Simiduia agarivorans SA1 = DSM 21679: one gene and its partner. The protein of the gene in region 1 interacts with the protein of each later gene in a pairwise test. Links are inferred from orthologs where the notes say so. Each region holds a gene or a part of one and is shown on either strand. Other genes may lie near its edges.

What was found.
Region 2: the proteins of trkA (region 1) and ptsN interact in binary tests that used the Escherichia coli proteins (3 or more experiments, as listed by UniProt). The link is inferred for Simiduia agarivorans SA1 = DSM 21679 from one-to-one orthologs.

Annotation. Positions count from the first base shown.
Region 1 is NC_018868.3:2,731,294-2,739,874, reverse strand. Bases 3,357-6,158 are described here. They hold trkA (Trk system potassium transporter TrkA), read right to left. Parts: upstream 5,550-6,158; coding sequence 4,164-5,549; downstream 3,357-4,163. Other genes in these bases: rsmB (16S rRNA (cytosine(967)-C(5))-methyltransferase RsmB), read right to left, coding at 5,564-6,158; M5M_RS12165 (TrkH family potassium uptake protein), read right to left, coding at 3,357-4,146. Also shown: glyS (glycine--tRNA ligase subunit beta), read right to left, coding at 1-698; glyQ (glycine--tRNA ligase subunit alpha), read right to left, coding at 695-1,648; M5M_RS12170 (lysophospholipid acyltransferase family protein), read left to right, coding at 1,786-2,697; more of M5M_RS12165, read right to left, coding at 2,698-3,356; more of rsmB, read right to left, coding at 6,159-6,853; fmt (methionyl-tRNA formyltransferase), read right to left, coding at 6,846-7,802; def (peptide deformylase), read right to left, coding at 7,814-8,317. UniProt on the Escherichia coli protein: Part of the constitutive potassium transport systems TrkG and TrkH. May regulate the transport activity of TrkG and TrkH systems. Binds to NAD(+) and NADH.
Region 2 is NC_018868.3:3,864,217-3,872,954, reverse strand. Bases 1,413-4,371 are described here. They hold ptsN (PTS IIA-like nitrogen regulatory protein PtsN), read left to right. Parts: upstream 1,413-2,637; coding sequence 2,638-3,105; downstream 3,106-4,371. Other genes in these bases: yjgA (ribosome biogenesis factor YjgA), read left to right, coding at 4,315-4,371; M5M_RS17225 (HPr family phosphocarrier protein), read left to right, coding at 3,992-4,258; rapZ (RNase adapter RapZ), read left to right, coding at 3,114-3,989; hpf (ribosome hibernation-promoting factor, HPF/YfiA family), read left to right, coding at 2,309-2,599. Outside these bases: lptB (LPS export ABC transporter ATP-binding protein), read left to right, coding at 1-631; more of yjgA, read left to right, coding at 4,372-4,824; M5M_RS17215 (trimeric intracellular cation channel family protein), read left to right, coding at 4,824-5,462; peptide-methionine (R)-S-oxide reductase MsrB, read right to left, coding at 5,413-5,949; M5M_RS17205 (YhdP family protein), read right to left, coding at 6,020-8,738. UniProt on the Escherichia coli protein: Seems to have a role in regulating nitrogen assimilation.

The DNA of each region.
Region 1 (8,581 bases):
TGGTCATTGACTTGTTGCACGATGGTTTTTTGCCGGGCATCGAAATCCGCCATCACGTAACCCGGCGACTGCAATTGCGCGGCGTAATCGGTGGCCTTTTCCAACACCAGGGTGCGGTTGCAATGGAACCGGTGGCCACGGGTTTCACGTCCGGCGGTCAGACCCATCACGGAGCCTTCAATCACCTCGTCGCCCATTAACATCACCAACCAATGCACCGGCCGGACAAACTCCTCCCGCTTGGCGCCCCAGCGCATGCGTTTGGGAATCGGCAGTGCGTTCAAGGCGTCGTTAACCATCGCGGGAATCAATTGAGCGATAGCATCGCCGCCTTTGTTGATCTGTGCGAACAGTTTGTCTGCTTTGCCGTCATTTTTGGTGATCAGTTGATCAGCCTTGAGGCCATTTTTATCGGCAAAGGCCAAACCGGCTTTGGTGAGTTCACCCTTGTCGTCGAATGCAATGCGCGCGGGCGGGCCCCAGACTTCAACGCTGACCACAGGCGTTTGAGTGGGCACATCCTTGATCAGCACTGCTAACCGGCGCGGTGCGGCATAGGGCGTTACCGTGCCATGCTGACAGCCGGCGGCGCTCAGGCTTTGGCAAAGGCTGTCGCAAAAAGCCGCCGACAGTTGCTTCAGGGCTTTGGGTGGCAACTCTTCAGTGCCTATTTCAATCAATAAATCGCGGCGGTTCATTTTGCCTCTCCCTGCTGTGCCAATACTTCTTGCTTCAGTCGCTCATCGGCGAGAGGGAAACCCAGTTTCAACCGGGCATCGAAATAGGCCTGCGCCACGGCGCGGGCCAGGGTGCGCACGCGCAGGATAAAACGTTGGCGCTCGGTGACCGAAATGGCGTGGCGAGCGTCCAGCAGGTTGAATGCGTGCGACGCTTTCATCACCATTTCATAGGCGGGCAGGGGCAGGCCGCGTTCAATCAGGCGCTGGCTTTCGCGTTCATACACATCGAAGCTGTTGAACAGGAAAGGCACGTCTGCCTGCTCAAAGTTATAGTGCGACATCTCCACCTCGTTCTGATGGAATACATCGCCGTAGGTCACTTTTTCTCCGTTCGGGCCAATGGTCCACACCAGATCAAAAATGGAATCGACGCCCTGCAGGTACATGGCAATGCGTTCGAGGCCGTAGGTGATTTCGCCGGTAACCGGGTAGCACTCGAGACCACCCACTTGCTGGAAATAGGTGAACTGGGTGACTTCCATGCCGTTGAGCCACACTTCCCATCCCAGTCCCCAGGCACCCAAAGTGGGCGACTCCCAGTTGTCTTCCACAAACCGGATATCGTGTACCTGGGTGTCGATACCCAGCTGCTGCAAGGAACCCAGATAGAGCTCCTGGATATTATCGGGTGAAGGCTTCATTACCACCTGGAATTGGTAATAGTGCTGCAGGCGATTGGGGTTCTCTCCGTAGCGGCCGTCGGTGGGGCGACGGCAAGGCTGTACGTAGGCACTGTTCCAGGTTTCAGGTCCGACGGCGCGCAAAAAAGTGGCCGGGTGAAAGGTACCTGCGCCTACTTCCATATCCAGTGGTTGAAGGATGACGCAGCCATGCTCGGCCCAGTATTGTTGCAGGGCCAGAATGAGCCCTTGAAACGTGCTCACATCGGGAGCGGTGAGATTAGACACTTTGCCTCCAGGCAATGGGTGTGATCAATTCGAAGGCCGGAATTATAGCGGCAGGGCTTGTCAGGTGTAAGGGCAAAAGGTGCGTGGGCGCAGGTTTTGCGGTAATCTGCGGGCCTTTCTGCTAGCACACCGGCTCCATGTCACAATCACAGCTGACCTATAAAGGCAAAAGCCTGCGTTTCGGCCTGAAGTGCCTGTCGTTTCTGCCCCGATCCTTGGGTTGGTGGGTGGCAGGCGTCAGTGCCCGTTGGATGCAGTTGTCCGGCAGCCGTTCCGCCCGTGTGACGGATGAGAATCTGGCGCTGTGCATGCCGGCCTTGTCCGCCGATGAGCGTCATAAACTGACCCGCGACAGTCTGCAACATACCGCCTACATGGCGTTTGAACTGGCCAAGGTCTGGACCTGGGACTGGCCCCGGCTACAGACGCTGCTGCAACACGAGATACAGGGCGAACCTGTGCTGAAACAAGCGTTGGCTGATGATCGGGGCTTGGTGATTCTCGCGCCCCATATTGGCAATTGGGAGCTGCTGGGTATTTATCTCCAGTCACTGGCACCCATAACTATTCTGTACCAGCCGGTGTTAGCCCAGTCGGTCAATGAGTTGGTGTTGGATTGCCGGCAGCGACATGGTTCGACCCTGTTGCCCACCGACAAGCGCGGTGTCATGGGGCTGTTTAAATCTCTTAAAGCCGGCGGTTTCACAGGCATATTGCCCGATCAGGTTCCGGATCAGGGCGGTGCTTTCGCGCCATTTTATGATATTCCGGCTTACACCATGACGCTGGTTCACAATCTGATACAGCGTACCGGCTGCCAGGTGCTGATGGGCGCCTGCCTGCGCGATGGCGACAAACTCAGGTTAACGTTTTCTGAGCCGGATGCTGCAATCTACAGCGACCAGGAAGCAGAGTCGCTCGCGGCGTTGAACCACAGTGTGGAATCCGTGGTGGCAATGGCGCCCGCGCAATACCAGTGGGAATACAAACGCTTCCGCCGGCGCCAGCATCCGGACGAGCCGCGGCGTTATCAGTTCAAACGGCGCTGATTAACGGCGCCAGAACATGGGGCTGAACAATACCAGCAAGGTAAACACTTCCAGTCGTCCCAACAGCATGGCAAAGCACAGGATCCACTTCGAGAAATCGTTGATATTGCCGTAGTGCGCGGCTACGTCGCCCATGCCTGGGCCCAGGTTGGTGATACAAGCGGCCACTGCCGAAAACGAGGTGGTGAAATCCAGCCCGCTGGCCAGTAGCAATAAAAACATCACCATGAAACTGATGATGAACACAGCGAAAAATCCCCATACCGCTTCTACCACCCGATCGGGTACCGATTTTTTTCCGACTTTAATGGGGAAGATAGCGCTGGGATGAATCAGGCGTTTGATCTCGCGGTAACCCTGTTTGCAAATCAGCATGACCCGCATCACTTTCATACCGCCCGCGGTCGAGCCGCCACAGCCGCCCATGAACGCAAATAAAATCAGCATAAAAGGTAAAAACGTGGGCCAGGCACTGAAGTCGGCGGTACCGAAGCCCGTAGTAGTCAGCACCGAGACAAACTCAAAACTGCCGTGCATGACACTGTCAAAAAAGCCATAAGTACCGGTGTAGTAGAGATACAAAATGGTGATGGCCATTCCCACCAGTACCCAGCTGCCGTAAAAACGGAATTCGGGATCTTTGAAATAATGGCTGACGCTGTGCTCGCGCCAGCCAAAATAATGCAGCGCAAAATTCACCCCGGAGAAAAACATAAAGAAAGTGCAGATCCCCATAATCAACGGGCTGTTGAAATAACCAATGCTGGCGTCATGGGTAGAGAACCCGCCGATGGCGACGGTGGAGAACGCGTGCCCGATGGCATCAAACTCGGACATGCCCGCCAGATAATAGGCCAGCGCGCAAATGAAGGTGATGCCAAGGTACATGATAAACAGTGCTTTGGCGGTTTCGGTAATGCGCGGTGTCAGCTTGTTGTCTTTGACAGGTCCAGGCGTCTCGGCGCGATACAACTGCATGCCGCCGATTCCCAGCATGGGCAATACCGCCACGGCAATCACGATAATTCCGATACCGCCAAGCCATTGCAATTGCTGGCGGTAATACAAAATGGATTTGGGTAAAAAATCCAGGCCGGTAAACACCGTTGCACCGGTAGTGGTGAGTCCGGACATGGATTCAAACATGGCGTCGGTAAAACTGGCGTCCAGCTCGGCGCTGATTACAAACGGCAGAGAACCGAACAAGCCCAGCACCACCCAGAACAGCGCGGTAATCAGAAACCCGTCGCGGGTTTGCAGGTCGTGTTTGGCGCGATAAACCGGCAGCCACATGCCAAGGCCTGTGGCAAAGGTGATACCGAAGGCGGCGAGGAATGCGTAGTGGTGGCTGTCGGCGTACCAGAGTGAAATGCCAATGGGCGGTAGCAGTGTCAGGCTGAAGATCATCAGCAGCACACCCAGGACACGGAAAATCACTGAAAAGTGCATAGGGAAATGCCCGACCGTCAGAAAAAGGAGAAGCCGACCTGAAACAAACGCTCCACGTCCTGGGTGTATTTTTTATTGACCAGAAACACGATGACGTGGTCACCGGATTTAATGACCACGTCGTCGTGGGCAATAATGACCTCACTGCCGGTGTCGTGTTCGCGCACGATGGCGCCGATGCTGGCGCCCTCCGGCAGGTCCACATCTTCGATGGCACGGCCCACTACGCGCGAGGTTTTTTCATCACCGTGCGCAATCACTTCAATGGCTTCGGCGGCACCCCGGCGCAGCGAGTGCACGTTCACCATGTCACCCCGGCGCACGTGGGTCAGCAAGCTGCCAATGGTGGTGGTTTGTGGGCTGATGGCGATATCGATTTCGCCGCCCTGGACAAGGTCGACGTAGGCCGGATTGTTGATCAGACACATCACTTTGCGCGCGCCCAGCCGTTTGGCCAGCATGGACGACATGATGTTGGCTTCGTCATCGTTGGTGAGCGCGAGAAACACATCGGTATCTTCAATATTCTCTTCCAGCAACAGATCCTGATCGGATGCACTGCCGAACAACACGATGGTGTCGTCCAGTTCTTCCGACAACTGCTGACAACGCTGTTCTGAATATTCGATGATCTTGACGGAATAGTGTTTTTCCAATTGCGCCGCCAGACGCGCGCCAATGTTGCCACCGCCGGCAATGATCATGCGCTTATAAGAACTTTCGAGCCGGCGCAACTCACTCATGACTGCGCGGATATCGTTTTTGGCGGCAATGAAAAATACTTCATCGTCCGCTTCGATTACGGTGGATCCTTCCGGCATGATGGCTTTACCGCGCCGATAAATAGCCGCCACACGGGTATCGATATTGGGCATATGCTGGCGCAGGTAACGCAACTCCTGGCCCACCAACGGGCCGCCGTAATAGGCGCGCACCGCCACCAATTGCACCCGGCCTTCGGCAAAATCGAGTACCTGTAATGCGCCGGGATGCTCAATCAATCGATAGATGTAATCCGACACCAACCGCTCGGGGCTGATCAGCACGTCGATGGGAATGACTTCATTACAAAACAGATTGCCGTGCGCCAGATAACTCTGAGAGCGCACCCGCGCGATTTTTGTGGGCGTGTGAAACAGACTGTGGGCGATCTGGCAGGCGATCATGTTGATCTCGTCATCGCTCGTTACCGCCACCAGCATGTCGGCGTCTTCAATACCGGCGTTGATCAATACGTCCGGGTGTGAGGCACAGCCGGTGACCACACCGATATCGATGCGATCGCGCAGATCCTCGAGCAGGGCTGCATTGGTATCGACAATGGTGATATCGATGGACTCACTGGCGAGGTTGATGGCGAGTGTGCCGCCCACCTGCCCCGCACCCAGAATAATAATTTTCACAGCCTACACTTCCTTCAGGCCCGCTTGGTGAGCAGACAATAGTAGAAACCATCGGTGTTTTCGGGCCCGGGCAGCAATTGCCGACCAGTGGCCTGTGCCAGTCCCCAACCGGCGTTGATCGGCACTTCACGCGCGTCGGGCGTGCGCGCCAGAAACGCCTGGGTCAAATCGGTGTTTTCCGCCGGCATGATAGAACAGGTGGCGTACAGCAGGTAGCCTCCGGGCGCCAGTAGCGGCCAGACCGCATCGATAATCTGTGCCTGCAGTGCGGCCAGGCGGGCAATATCCTCGGGCTTGCGCAGTAGTTTGATATCCGGATGACGACGGATGACGCCGGTAGCTGAACAGGGCGCGTCGAGCAGTATCTGGTTAAACGGTTTACCGTCCCACCATTGATCCGGCCGGGCGGCATCGGCACAGAGGACCTTGGCTTTGACCCCCGCGCGGTTCAGATTTTCATGCACCCGTTGCAGCCGCTTGCGTTCGATATCAATCGCCGTCACCTGCGGTTTGGCAGGTAATTGCGCCAGGTGCAGGGTTTTTCCACCGGGTGCGGCACAGCAATCCAGTACTCGGTCACCGGGTTTGACCGGCAACAGGCTGGCGGCCAGCTGGGTGGCCTGGTCCTGCACACTGACCTGACCGCTGGCGAAACCGGGCAGCAGTTGCACATCGACTGCCTGCAAAAGCTCCACGGCGGTCTCGGCCACCGCACCGGGTACAGCCTGAACATTCTGCCGGGCCAGGGTGTCGATGTAGTCGGCCCGGTCGCCCGATGCTAATCGCAGGGTCATGGGCGGTTGCTGGTTGTTGGCGTCAAGAATTGCTTCGGCCTGCTCGGGCCAGGCCTGGCTGATAGCGTTGATCAGCCATTTGGGGTGTGCATGGCGGGCGCTGGGCTGTGCATCCAATGCGCTTAACAGCGTGTCCTGCTCGCGTTGATAGCGCCGCAATACGCCATTGACCAGTTTGATGGCCCAGTTCTTTTTCAGTTGCCGGCAGGCATCCACGGTGGCATCGATGGCGGCGTGATCCGGCACGCGCAATTGATCCAGCTGGTAAAACCCGAGCAACAGCAAGGCCTGGACATCGGCGTCTTTGGGTTTTAAAGGCTCACTCAAGAGCTGATTGAGCAGGGGGTTGTAGCGGTGAAACCAGCGCAGGGTGCCATAACACAAGGCTTGCACCAGCCCCTGATCGCGCTCGGGGGTGTGTTCCAGAATCCGGGGTAAACTGGCGGACAGTGATTCACCTTTCGCCAGTACCGCAGCGATGGCCCGGGCGGCCAGTGCGCGACTATTCACTCACCGTCCCGAATTGCATCCCGGCCTGGAACTTTTGCCGGTAGCCCAGCATCAGGTCATTGGCGCTCATGGCTTTTTTGCCGGCCAGCTGCACCAGGGTCAAGGCCAGTGCGCCGTCCGCGCAGGCCACCAGTAATGGATGCTCAGGATGATTCAGTAACGTACCGGGCACGGCCTGGTGCTTCATAGCAATTGCCTGCGCCTGCCAGACCCGCAGGCGTTCGCCATTGAGTTCGGAGAAGCACACGGGAAACGGATTGAAGGCGCGCACCTGAAGGGCCAGGGCCTGCGCGCTGCGGGTCCAATCGAGTTGGGCTTCTTGCTTGCTGAGTTTATGGGCGTAGGTCGCCAGATTATCGTCCTGAGACTCGGGCGTCTGCTTTCCCTCGGACATCTGGTCGAGGGTGGCGACTAAGGCCGGGCAACCGGCTTGCCAGAGTTTGTCGTGCAGGCTGCCACCGGTTTCATCGGCGGTTATGGGTAAGTGGGTTTTGTGCAGCATGTCGCCGGTATCCAGGCCCACATCCATTTGCATGATGGTGACGCCGGTTTCACTGTCACCGGCTTCGATGGCGCGCTGGATCGGCGCCGCACCGCGCCAGCGCGGTAATAAAGACGCATGCACGTTGATACACCCCAGCCGCGGCAGATCGAGCACGGCTTTGGGCAGTAGCAGGCCATAGGCCACTACCACTAGCACATCGGCCTGGTACTGGGCCAACAGCGCCTGATCGTCGGCGGCTTTCAGTTTCTCTGGCTGGTGCACGGGCAGTCCGTGCTGTTCGGCCAACTGTTTAACCGGGCTGGCCTGCAACTGCTTGCCCCGGCCGGCCGGCCGGTCGGGTTGGGTGAACACCGCCACAACCTGGTGATGGCTGTCGAGCAGGGCTTGCAGGTGGTGGGCCGCAAATTCGGGCGTACCCGCAAAAACCAGGCGCAGAGCGCTCATAGGGAGTTTCCTCAGGCGCGCTGCCGGTGTTGCTTTTCGAGTTTCTTGCGGATGCGGTCGCGTTTGAGTGTGGAGATGTGGTCCACAAACAACTTGCCATTCAGGTGGTCTATCTCGTGCTGGATACAGGTGGCGAGCAGGCCATCGGGCTGTATTTCGAACGCCTTGCCGTCGCGGTCTAGTGCGCGCACACGGATATGGATGGGGCGTTCGACCGTCTCCGAGAAACCGGGCACACTCAGGCAACCCTCATCGTAGGTGCCGGTTTCCTGATCCAGTACCTCGATCTCCGGGTTAATGAACACCATCGGCTGGTTCTGTTCTTCGCTGATGTCGATCACGATGATCTGTTCGTGTACGTTGATCTGGGTCGCAGCCAGGCCGATGCCGGGGCAGTCGTACATGGTTTCGAACATGTCATCGATCAGTTCACGCACGGCGTCGGTTACTTCAGCCACGGGTTTGGCCTTGGTGCGCAAGCGCGGATCGGGAAATTCCAATATTTCTCGTTTCATATAAGGGTGTGACAAACTTCTAGTAAAAAGGCAACTTTGGCTGCTAACATTATGATCAGACAGCAATTACCCGTATTATAACCGCCTGGCGGGCGCCTGATAGCCGGGACGCAGTTCGCAAACCGTTGCCGAAGTATGACAAGGGCTGGCATTGCTCCCAAGGCTTTTAGTGCAGACGCACGCAGCCATCGGTGAACGGTGCGCTATTATAACCCCTAAATAGTCCCGGAGGCCTGCATTGGTGCTCAGGGCAGGAAACAGGAT
Region 2 (8,738 bases), 1.1 Mb from region 1 along the record:
CGGCTTGCTGGGCCCCAACGGTGCAGGCAAGACCACCTGTTTTTACATGATTGCAGGTCTGGTGCCGAGCGACGCCGGGCGCATTTTACTGAACGACCAGGACCTCACCAGCAAAGCCATCCACGAGCGCGCTCGCGCCGGCATCGGCTACCTGCCACAGGAGGCCTCGGTGTTCCGTAAACTCACGGTAGCCGACAATATCCTGTCAATACTGGAAACCCGCCCCGAGCTTAACCGCAAGCAAAGGCTGGCAAAAATGGAGGCGTTGCTGGAAGAGTTCCACATCACCCATATCCGGGACAGTTTGGGCATGGCACTCTCCGGCGGTGAGCGCCGCCGAGTAGAGATCGCCCGCGCGCTGGCCACTGAACCCAGCTTTATATTGCTGGATGAGCCCTTTGCGGGCGTTGACCCTATATCTGTGGGCGACATTAAAAACATTATCCGGCAACTGCGCGATAAGGGCATCGGCGTGCTGATTACCGACCACAACGTGCGCGAAACCCTGAGCATCTGTGAAACCGCCTATATTGTGAGCGAAGGTCACATCATCTGCTCGGGCACGCCAGAGCAGGTACTCGCCAACCAACGGGTACGTGAAGTTTATCTGGGCGACCAGTTCACCCTGTGATAACGCTTTGGAACGGCACAATCATTGCTTGTCAATATTGCCCGCGTCCGGTCAGCTGACTACACTAGGGTTATTGTCCTAATCGAGTCCCGGGCGCATGCATCGGGCCAGAGGTTCCAAGCCCGCTTACAATGAAGCCTTCTCTGCAATTAAAACTGGGTCAACAGCTGACTATGACCCCCCAGCTACAGCAGGCCATTCGCCTGCTGCAGTTGTCGACCCTGGATTTACAAGCAGAGATTCAGGAAGCGCTCGATTCCAACCCCATGCTGGAAGTCGCCGAGTCCGACGATGGACCGGAGCAAAAGGCCAGCAACGAACAAAGTCAGGAGCCTCAGGAGACTGGCGACCAGAGCGAGCAGCCCGGTAGCAGCGATAGCGGTGATATGGACAGCGATTGGGCCGACCAGATCCCGGGCGAGCTGCCAGTGGACACCAATTGGGACGACATTTACACCTCCGCGCCCACCAGTGCCGGGCCGGCCCCCGACGACGACCGCGATTACGAACGCGGTGACAGCAGTGGAGAGAGTCTGCAGGACCACCTGTTGTGGCAACTTAACCTTACCCCGATGAGCGACAGGGACCGGGTCATTGCCATGGCAATTATTGACGCTATCGGTCCTTCTGGCATGCTCGACAGCCCTCTGGAAGAAATCTTTGAAGGCCTCAGCCAGGCAGAGGAATGGGACGATCCGCTGGAGTACGACGAGGTGCTGGCAGTACTGCACCGCATACAACAGTTCGACCCGCTCGGCGTCGCCGGTCAGAACCTGTCGGAATGCTTGCTCATCCAACTCAAAGCGCTACCGGCCACAACGCCCCTGCTGGAAACTGCTAAGCTGATAGTCAGAGAACATCTCGAACTCCTCGGCAGTCGTGATTACAAACAACTCATGCGCCGGTGCAAGCTCAAGGAAGCGGAGTTGGCCAGCATCATCGAGCTGATCCAGACCCTGAATCCGCGCCCCGGAGAAAGCGTCAGCGCATCCGATACCGAATATGTGGTTCCCGATGTATTTGTCACAAAGAAGCAGGATCGTTGGCTGGTTGAATTGAACCCGATATCGCGCCTAAAATTCGCATCAACTCCGGTTATGCGGCGCTGGTCAAACGCGCCGACACCAGCCGTGACAACAGCTTTCTGCGCGACCATCTGCAGGAAGCACGCTGGTTCCTGAAAAGCCTCCAAAGCCGCAATGAAACGCTACTGAAAGTCGCCACCACCATCGTCGAAAAACAGGTGGGATTTTTCGAGCACGGTCCGGAAGCGATGCGCCCAATGGTGCTGCACACCATCGCCGAAGAGGTGGGCATGCACGAATCCACCATTTCACGTGTGACGACGCAAAAATACATGCACACACCGCAAGGTATTTTTGAGCTGAAATACTTTTTCTCCAGCCATGTGAGTACCGACTCCGGTGGCGAGTGCTCATCCACGGCTATCCGCGCCATCATTAAAAAGCTGGTGGCCGCAGAGAATCCGAAAAAACCCTTGAGTGACAGCAAAATCACCAAACTCTTGGAAGAACAGGGCATCCAGGTAGCCCGGCGCACCATCGCCAAATACCGGGAATCGTTGGGCATAGCCGCCTCCAACGAACGCAAGCGATTGATTTAACGCCCCGCACGGCCGGGGCAGCAGATGCAACAGCGACACAAGGAGCAAGCAGAATGCAAGTCAATATCAGCGGACACCACCTCGACCTGACTGATCCCATCAAAAACTACCTGATGGCCAAGCTGGAAAAGCTTGAGCGGCACCACGACCGAATAACCAGCGTGAATGCAATCCTGAGTGTTGATAAACTACAACAGAAAGCCGAGGCCACCGTACACGTGAGCGGCGCTGAATTCTTCGCCAACTCCGAAAACGAAGACCTTTACGCCGCCATCGACCTATTGGCCGACAAGCTTGATCGGCAGTTGATCAAGCACAAGGAAAAGCTGAGAAGCCACCGTTAACCTGCCAGTTGCAGACACCTGCAACGAGCCCGAGATTTATGCAGTTCGAAACTCTTCTAGCCCCCAGCCGCACCCAGTGCGGCGTTGAGGGGGGCAGTAAAAAGCGCGTGTTAGAGATTCTCGCCAACCTGATCGCGGAAGAAGCCGCCGAGCTTAACGCCGTCGACGTATTCCGGGCACTGGTGGCACGCGAAAAACTGGGTTCCACCGGTTTAGGCTTGGGTATTGCGATTCCCCATTGCCGCCTGGCCCAGTGTGCACAAACAACCGGTGCACTGATAGTATTGAAAGAGCCTGTGGACTTTGATGCGCCCGACAACCAGCCGGTGGATATCATTTGTGCCTTGATGGTGCCCGAACAGGCCACCGGCGAGCACCTGCAAACACTGGCTCAACTGGCGGAACTGTTTCAGCGTGACAGCTTCCGCCAGCAGTTGCGCAGCCAAACCGATAATCAGGCACTGTTTGTGTATACCGAACAACAACTTCTTAAACTGACAACCTAGGATTTACCATGTCTTCCCCCAAAGCTTCACGCCTGGTAGTCATCAGCGGCCGTTCAGGCGGAGGCAAAAGTACAGCCCTGCATGTACTGGAAGACCTGGGTTTCAATTGTATCGACAATCTGCCACTGCGACTGTTGCCTGAATTAATCAAACAACTGGTCAACGATTCGCCCGGGCAACGTTTTGCGATCAGTGTCGATGCGCGCAATGCCTGGTCAGACCTGCCACGCTTTCCACAGCTGGTCGCCGAAGCCAATGCCCACGGTATCTATGTTGAAATCCTTTATCTGGACGCCCGCAGCCCCGTTTTGGTGCAACGTTTTTCAGAAACCCGGCGCAAGCATCCATTAAGCAAATCTGGCATGGCGCTCAAGGAAGCATTGGGCAAGGAGCGCGAACTGCTCCAGCCAGTGCTCAACATGGCCGACCTGGTTATCGATACCACGACCCTGACCTTGCATCAGTTACGCGATCTGGTTCAAAGCCGCGTGCGCACCGAAGACGACGCCATCATGTCGGTGCAGGTGATTTCCTTTGGCTTTAAGCGCGGGGTGCCAGTGGATGCGGATTTTGTTTTCGATGTACGTTGCCTGCCGAACCCTTATTGGAAACCCGAGCTGCGGGCTCATACTGGCCTCGATCAACCGGTGATCGATTTTCTCAACAGCGAGCCGGATTGCCAGCAAATGCTGAATGACATACTCGCTCACCTGCAACGCTGGTTGCCAAAATTCGAACAGGGAAACAGAAGCTACATGAGTATTGCCATTGGCTGCACCGGCGGACAGCATCGCTCGGTCTTCATTGCCCAGCGGCTCAAGGAAGCCCTGCAGTCCCAGCACAAGAAAATCAATCTTCGCCACCGCGAAATTGACCGGACCTGACCATGGAAACCCGCGTCACTATCATCAACAAACTCGGCTTACACGCACGCGCAGCTGCCAAACTGTCTGCCCTGGCGGCACGATTCGACTGCCGCATTCAGGCTGGCAAAGAAGGCCGACTGGTGGATGCCAAAAGCGTCATGTCATTGATGCTGCTCGCGGCCGCGCAAGGCACAGAGCTGCACCTGGTGGCCGAAGGCCCCGAGCAGGAACAAGCCATTGAAGCCATCTCGGCATTGATCAACGACCGGTTTGGCGAAGGCGAGTGAACTGTCACCCATCCCGTGTTTGAGCTACTATGCCGGCCCCCTATTGGACCATGATCATGCAAGACTATATCGAAGACACCGACGACGCGCCCAAAAGCAAAACCCAGGTCAAGAATGAAATGCTGGCATTGCAGGCGCTGGGGGTTAAATTGTGCGAGCTTAACCCGGGCCAGTTGGCAAAAATCCCGCTGGAAGACCCGCTACTGAAAGCCGTTCAGGAGGCCAGCCGGATAAAGTCCCACAGTGCGCGCAAGCGTCATTTTCAGTTTATCGGCCGCCTGATGCGTGAGGCCGACCATGAAGCCATCGAATCCGCGTATCAGGCGCTGATGCAGGTCTCCGAGCAACATGTGCAACAACACCACAAAACCGAGCAGTGGCGGGATCGGTTGCTGCAGGAAGGTGACGCTGCCCTGAATGAGTTTGTCGATCAATTTCCCTATGCGGACCGCCAGCAGCTGCGTCAATTGCTGAGAACAGCCAAGCAAGAGGCCGAGAGGGACAAACCGCCGGCTGCTGCCCGTAAGCTGTTTAAACTGCTGCGCCAGACTCTGACGACCCTTTAATGGATATCGGTCAAACGCTGTATTGGATCGGCCTGGCCGGTTGCGCCGTGTTTGCGATTTCCGGCGCCCTGGCCGCAGCGGAAAAACAGCACGACATTATGAGTTTTATCCTCCTTGGCGTTGTCACCGGCATTGGTGGCGGAACCGTGCGGGATCTGATTCTGGACCGACCGGTGTTCTGGCTGGTGGATCCACTCTATCTCGAAGTGTGCATTGCGGCCGCCGGCCTCACGTTCTTTGCCGCCCGGAAAATAAAATTCAAACACAAAGCGTTGGTCTGGATGGACGCCGCCGGCATGGCGTTATTCAGCATCATGGCCGCACAAATCAGCCAGCAATGGCACGCATCATGGATGGTCGCCATGGTCATGGCAATGATTACCGCCTCTTTTGGCGGCATCATCCGGGATGTACTGCTGGATCAGATGCCAGTGGTGCTGGAACCTGAAATCTATGTATCCGCCAGCCTGCTGGGCGCGCTGGGTTATCTGCTTACCTGCTCCTTCCAAGGTGTTGAAGACGGCTCAGCCAATTACCTGGCATTAGCCATCGGTTTCAGCATCGCCTTCAGCGTCCGAGGTGCGGCGATTATCTGGGATCTTCGGTTGCCGAAGTTTCCACCACCGGCTGCGGAATAAACTCCAGCGCGGCTGAATTAATGCAATAACGCAAGCCAGTGGGGTTGGGGCCATCTTCAAACACATGCCCCAGGTGCTCGCCACAGGCAGACAGGATTTCGACCCGCCGCATGCCCCAACTGAAATCTTTTTTCAGCACGATATTTTCCTTATAGAGACTGTCCCAGAAACTCGGCCAACCACTGCCGGAATCGTACTTGTGGCGTGAGTCAAACACCGGCAGTCGGCAACCGGCAGTCACATAAACACCTTCAGCCTTGTTGTGTAACAGCGCGCCGGTATGCGGTCGTTCGGTGGCGGCATTCCACAATATGTCGAATTGCTGGGGTGTCAGCATTTGTTGCCAGGTTTCCCGGGGAATCGCTGTCAGATCGCGCTGTTGCGCAATGAGCTCGCGGGCCTGACCGACCTCCATTGCCTGCGCAGGCGGGTCGCCGGCACACGCCATCAGGCAACCCCCGACCAATAAAGTGAACAGCCTCATCATGACCTCCTCGTGACGACCAGTGCCAGCTGAAAAAACAGCCTGCTAGATAGAGGCAGAAAGATCGGTTTTGTTACAAGGGCCGGTCGGTTGCCGGTTCATCCGTCTGGCGCTCATCCCGCGCCTGAGCTGAGGGCTCTACCCCACGCGTCTCACCGGCCTGGGTACCGGGTTTGACCGACTGACCAAGGGGATTCGAAATTTGTATGAATTTCATCTCTGGTGAGTCCAGTGGCCCGACGACGGAATAATTCACGCTGGTCATCTGATCAAACTGTTTCTCAAACAAGCGACTGGCCACAAATACCCCAGCCGCCACGGGCAACCCCGCAGAAACAGCGGCAATAAACGTCAGGTTATCGAGCACCGGCAGATTCACCGTGAGTTGAGTATCCAACTGGTTGCGCACTAAATCCACAGACCCGGCCATCTGCATCTTGCTGGACGGTGTCTTTACACTCACAGGCTGATTCATGGTGACCTGGCCGCCGGCAAAGACCAAATCCCCGGTGACCTGATCATACGCCATGCCACTGGCATACACATCGGAGAAATCCAATTGCAATCTGCGAATCCAGGTATCGAAGTTAAGGATGCCCATGAGGCGCATAAGTGCATTGCTGGCGCTGGCATCCTGACGCAAGAAGCGCCCTTTATTGAAAGCGAATTGTACGTTGCCATCCAACTGGCCAATGCCGGCGTCCATGGGCGTACCCAACCAGGAGAGCGCCAAATTTATCTCGGCATTGCGGCTTTCAATCAATTTGGTCATACCCAGGCTGTCCATGCTGTTGCCCAGATCACCCGCCGCCAGCCGCCCCGAAACACGACTGAGGTTTGATGCCTTATCCCAGGTGATTTCCGGACTCAGGCCCTGCGCGTCTGCCACAAATTGCAAATCAAACACATTGCCGGTCAACGAGGATATTCTCAGCTGCTCGCCGACCGTTTCCGATTCGAATCCGAATTGGCCCACATTTTTTTCGTTATAAAACAGTTGGCCAACAGCAACTTTCATCGCCGGCAGGTCCGTCAGTTGCCGCCAGATCAACTCTCGCTGATTGTCGGGCGCAGGCGCTGCGGTGGTGGCTTCAGGCCACAGTGGCAATCGCAGGTTTGACAATGACAGATCGAGCGGGGCATCGCCGGCAGGAATCGTTAGCGCTCCGGTTATGCGCTCATTGCGCAAATTAATCATCCAATGATCCTGCGACCGGATTGCCTCAACGCTTGACTCACCCAAACTGTGTTGCGCGTCGATCATCAGGTTTTCGGTGGCAAGACTGAGATAGATGGGCGGGTAAACAGGACCATCCTGAACCGGCGCAACATCTGCCCTTTGCTGAACCAGCTGTTGGTCCAACAGTGCGCGCCAGGGGCCTAAGTCCAGAGTCTGCACCTGCATCCCGATGCTGAGCATCGGCTGACTCGGCAGTCGGGCAGTGCCGTTAAACTGAACATCGCCACGATCAAAGGTCAGCCCTTGCGGCCGACGCGTCCACAACAACCTGGCGTTAAGGTACTTACCCACTGCACCATCCAGTGCCAACCGATCCTGCGCTAACGGCATGCTCACGTGCAAGCCAATACTCTGATCAGCCTGTTTATCCAGCGGAGCTGGCAAATCCAGGGCAATTCCGGCCAGATCACTCTTCACCGTAAGTATGCTTTGGGCCTCGGGCCGCTGCCAGGGAATATCCACCAACACCGTAAAGCGTGCGCTTCCGGAGACCTGCTCAATGGCGGGCGCACCGGCCCATTGCAACAACGCGCCTGCCGACGCCCGGGTATCAATGGCAAGATTAATGGTATCTTTTTTGCCATTTAAACCAGCCGTCAGCGTAAAGGGCTCCCCCCAAAGACTGCCCTGCATTGCGCCGATGGACACCGCGCGGGAATCCGAGACCAGGAGTTCACCGGCAATTTGCTCAGCGGTCATGGCGATGGCGGGAATCGATACACTGGCCTGTGCGAGCTGGAGATTCACTTCGTAACCCATGCGACGTTGTGCCAATTCCCCCATGGGAATCGCCAACTTCAATTTGCCTTGATACTGACCGCTGAATTCCCAGCTTGAAAACACCTGGCCCGTCATATCGGCCAATGCTGAATCGGCCAGTAGCAGACCGGCATCACGCAAAGGACCGTTCAAATCGCTGTCAATATTGAGCCAATCCCGATTATCCGTTTTTTCCAGTACCACGCGGGTTTGGCTGATCTGTGAATCCAGTATCAGAGCCCGATCCGAATTAACCTGTAAGTGCCCACCATCCAACACCAATTCAGCCTTGGCGTTGCGAAGTGCAGGCCAGTCGGGTGAAAAAGCCAGCGCTGCATTGTCTATATCCAACCAAAGCTGCACACTGGGTTGACGCCCTTCTGCTTTCAAAAAGCCGTGGTATAAAAATCCGCCCGCCAGTACATCGCCGCCCTGCACTGCGGTATCCAACCAGCTGCGGAGATTATCCGATACAACCCTGGGTACATATTTTTTGTGGTATTGGGCAGCAGAATTCCGAATACCGATTTGCAGCAATAATTCCAGCGGCATGTCCCGCCCCTGCGTCGGAATATCGATATACAGAAAGCCCGTTGCTTCGCCGTCGGCCCCGGTAAACGCGATGGGTCCGCTGTTGACATAAACCGCCTGCTGTTCGGGCCGGATCCACCAGGCCACGTGCCCTCGAGCCGTGTCGTACGCCATTGGATTGTCGTAAACACTGGTGTAATGCATGCTGAATCTGTCCCGCGAATCCAACACCACAAAACCATCGCGCAAGGTGGACTGCACG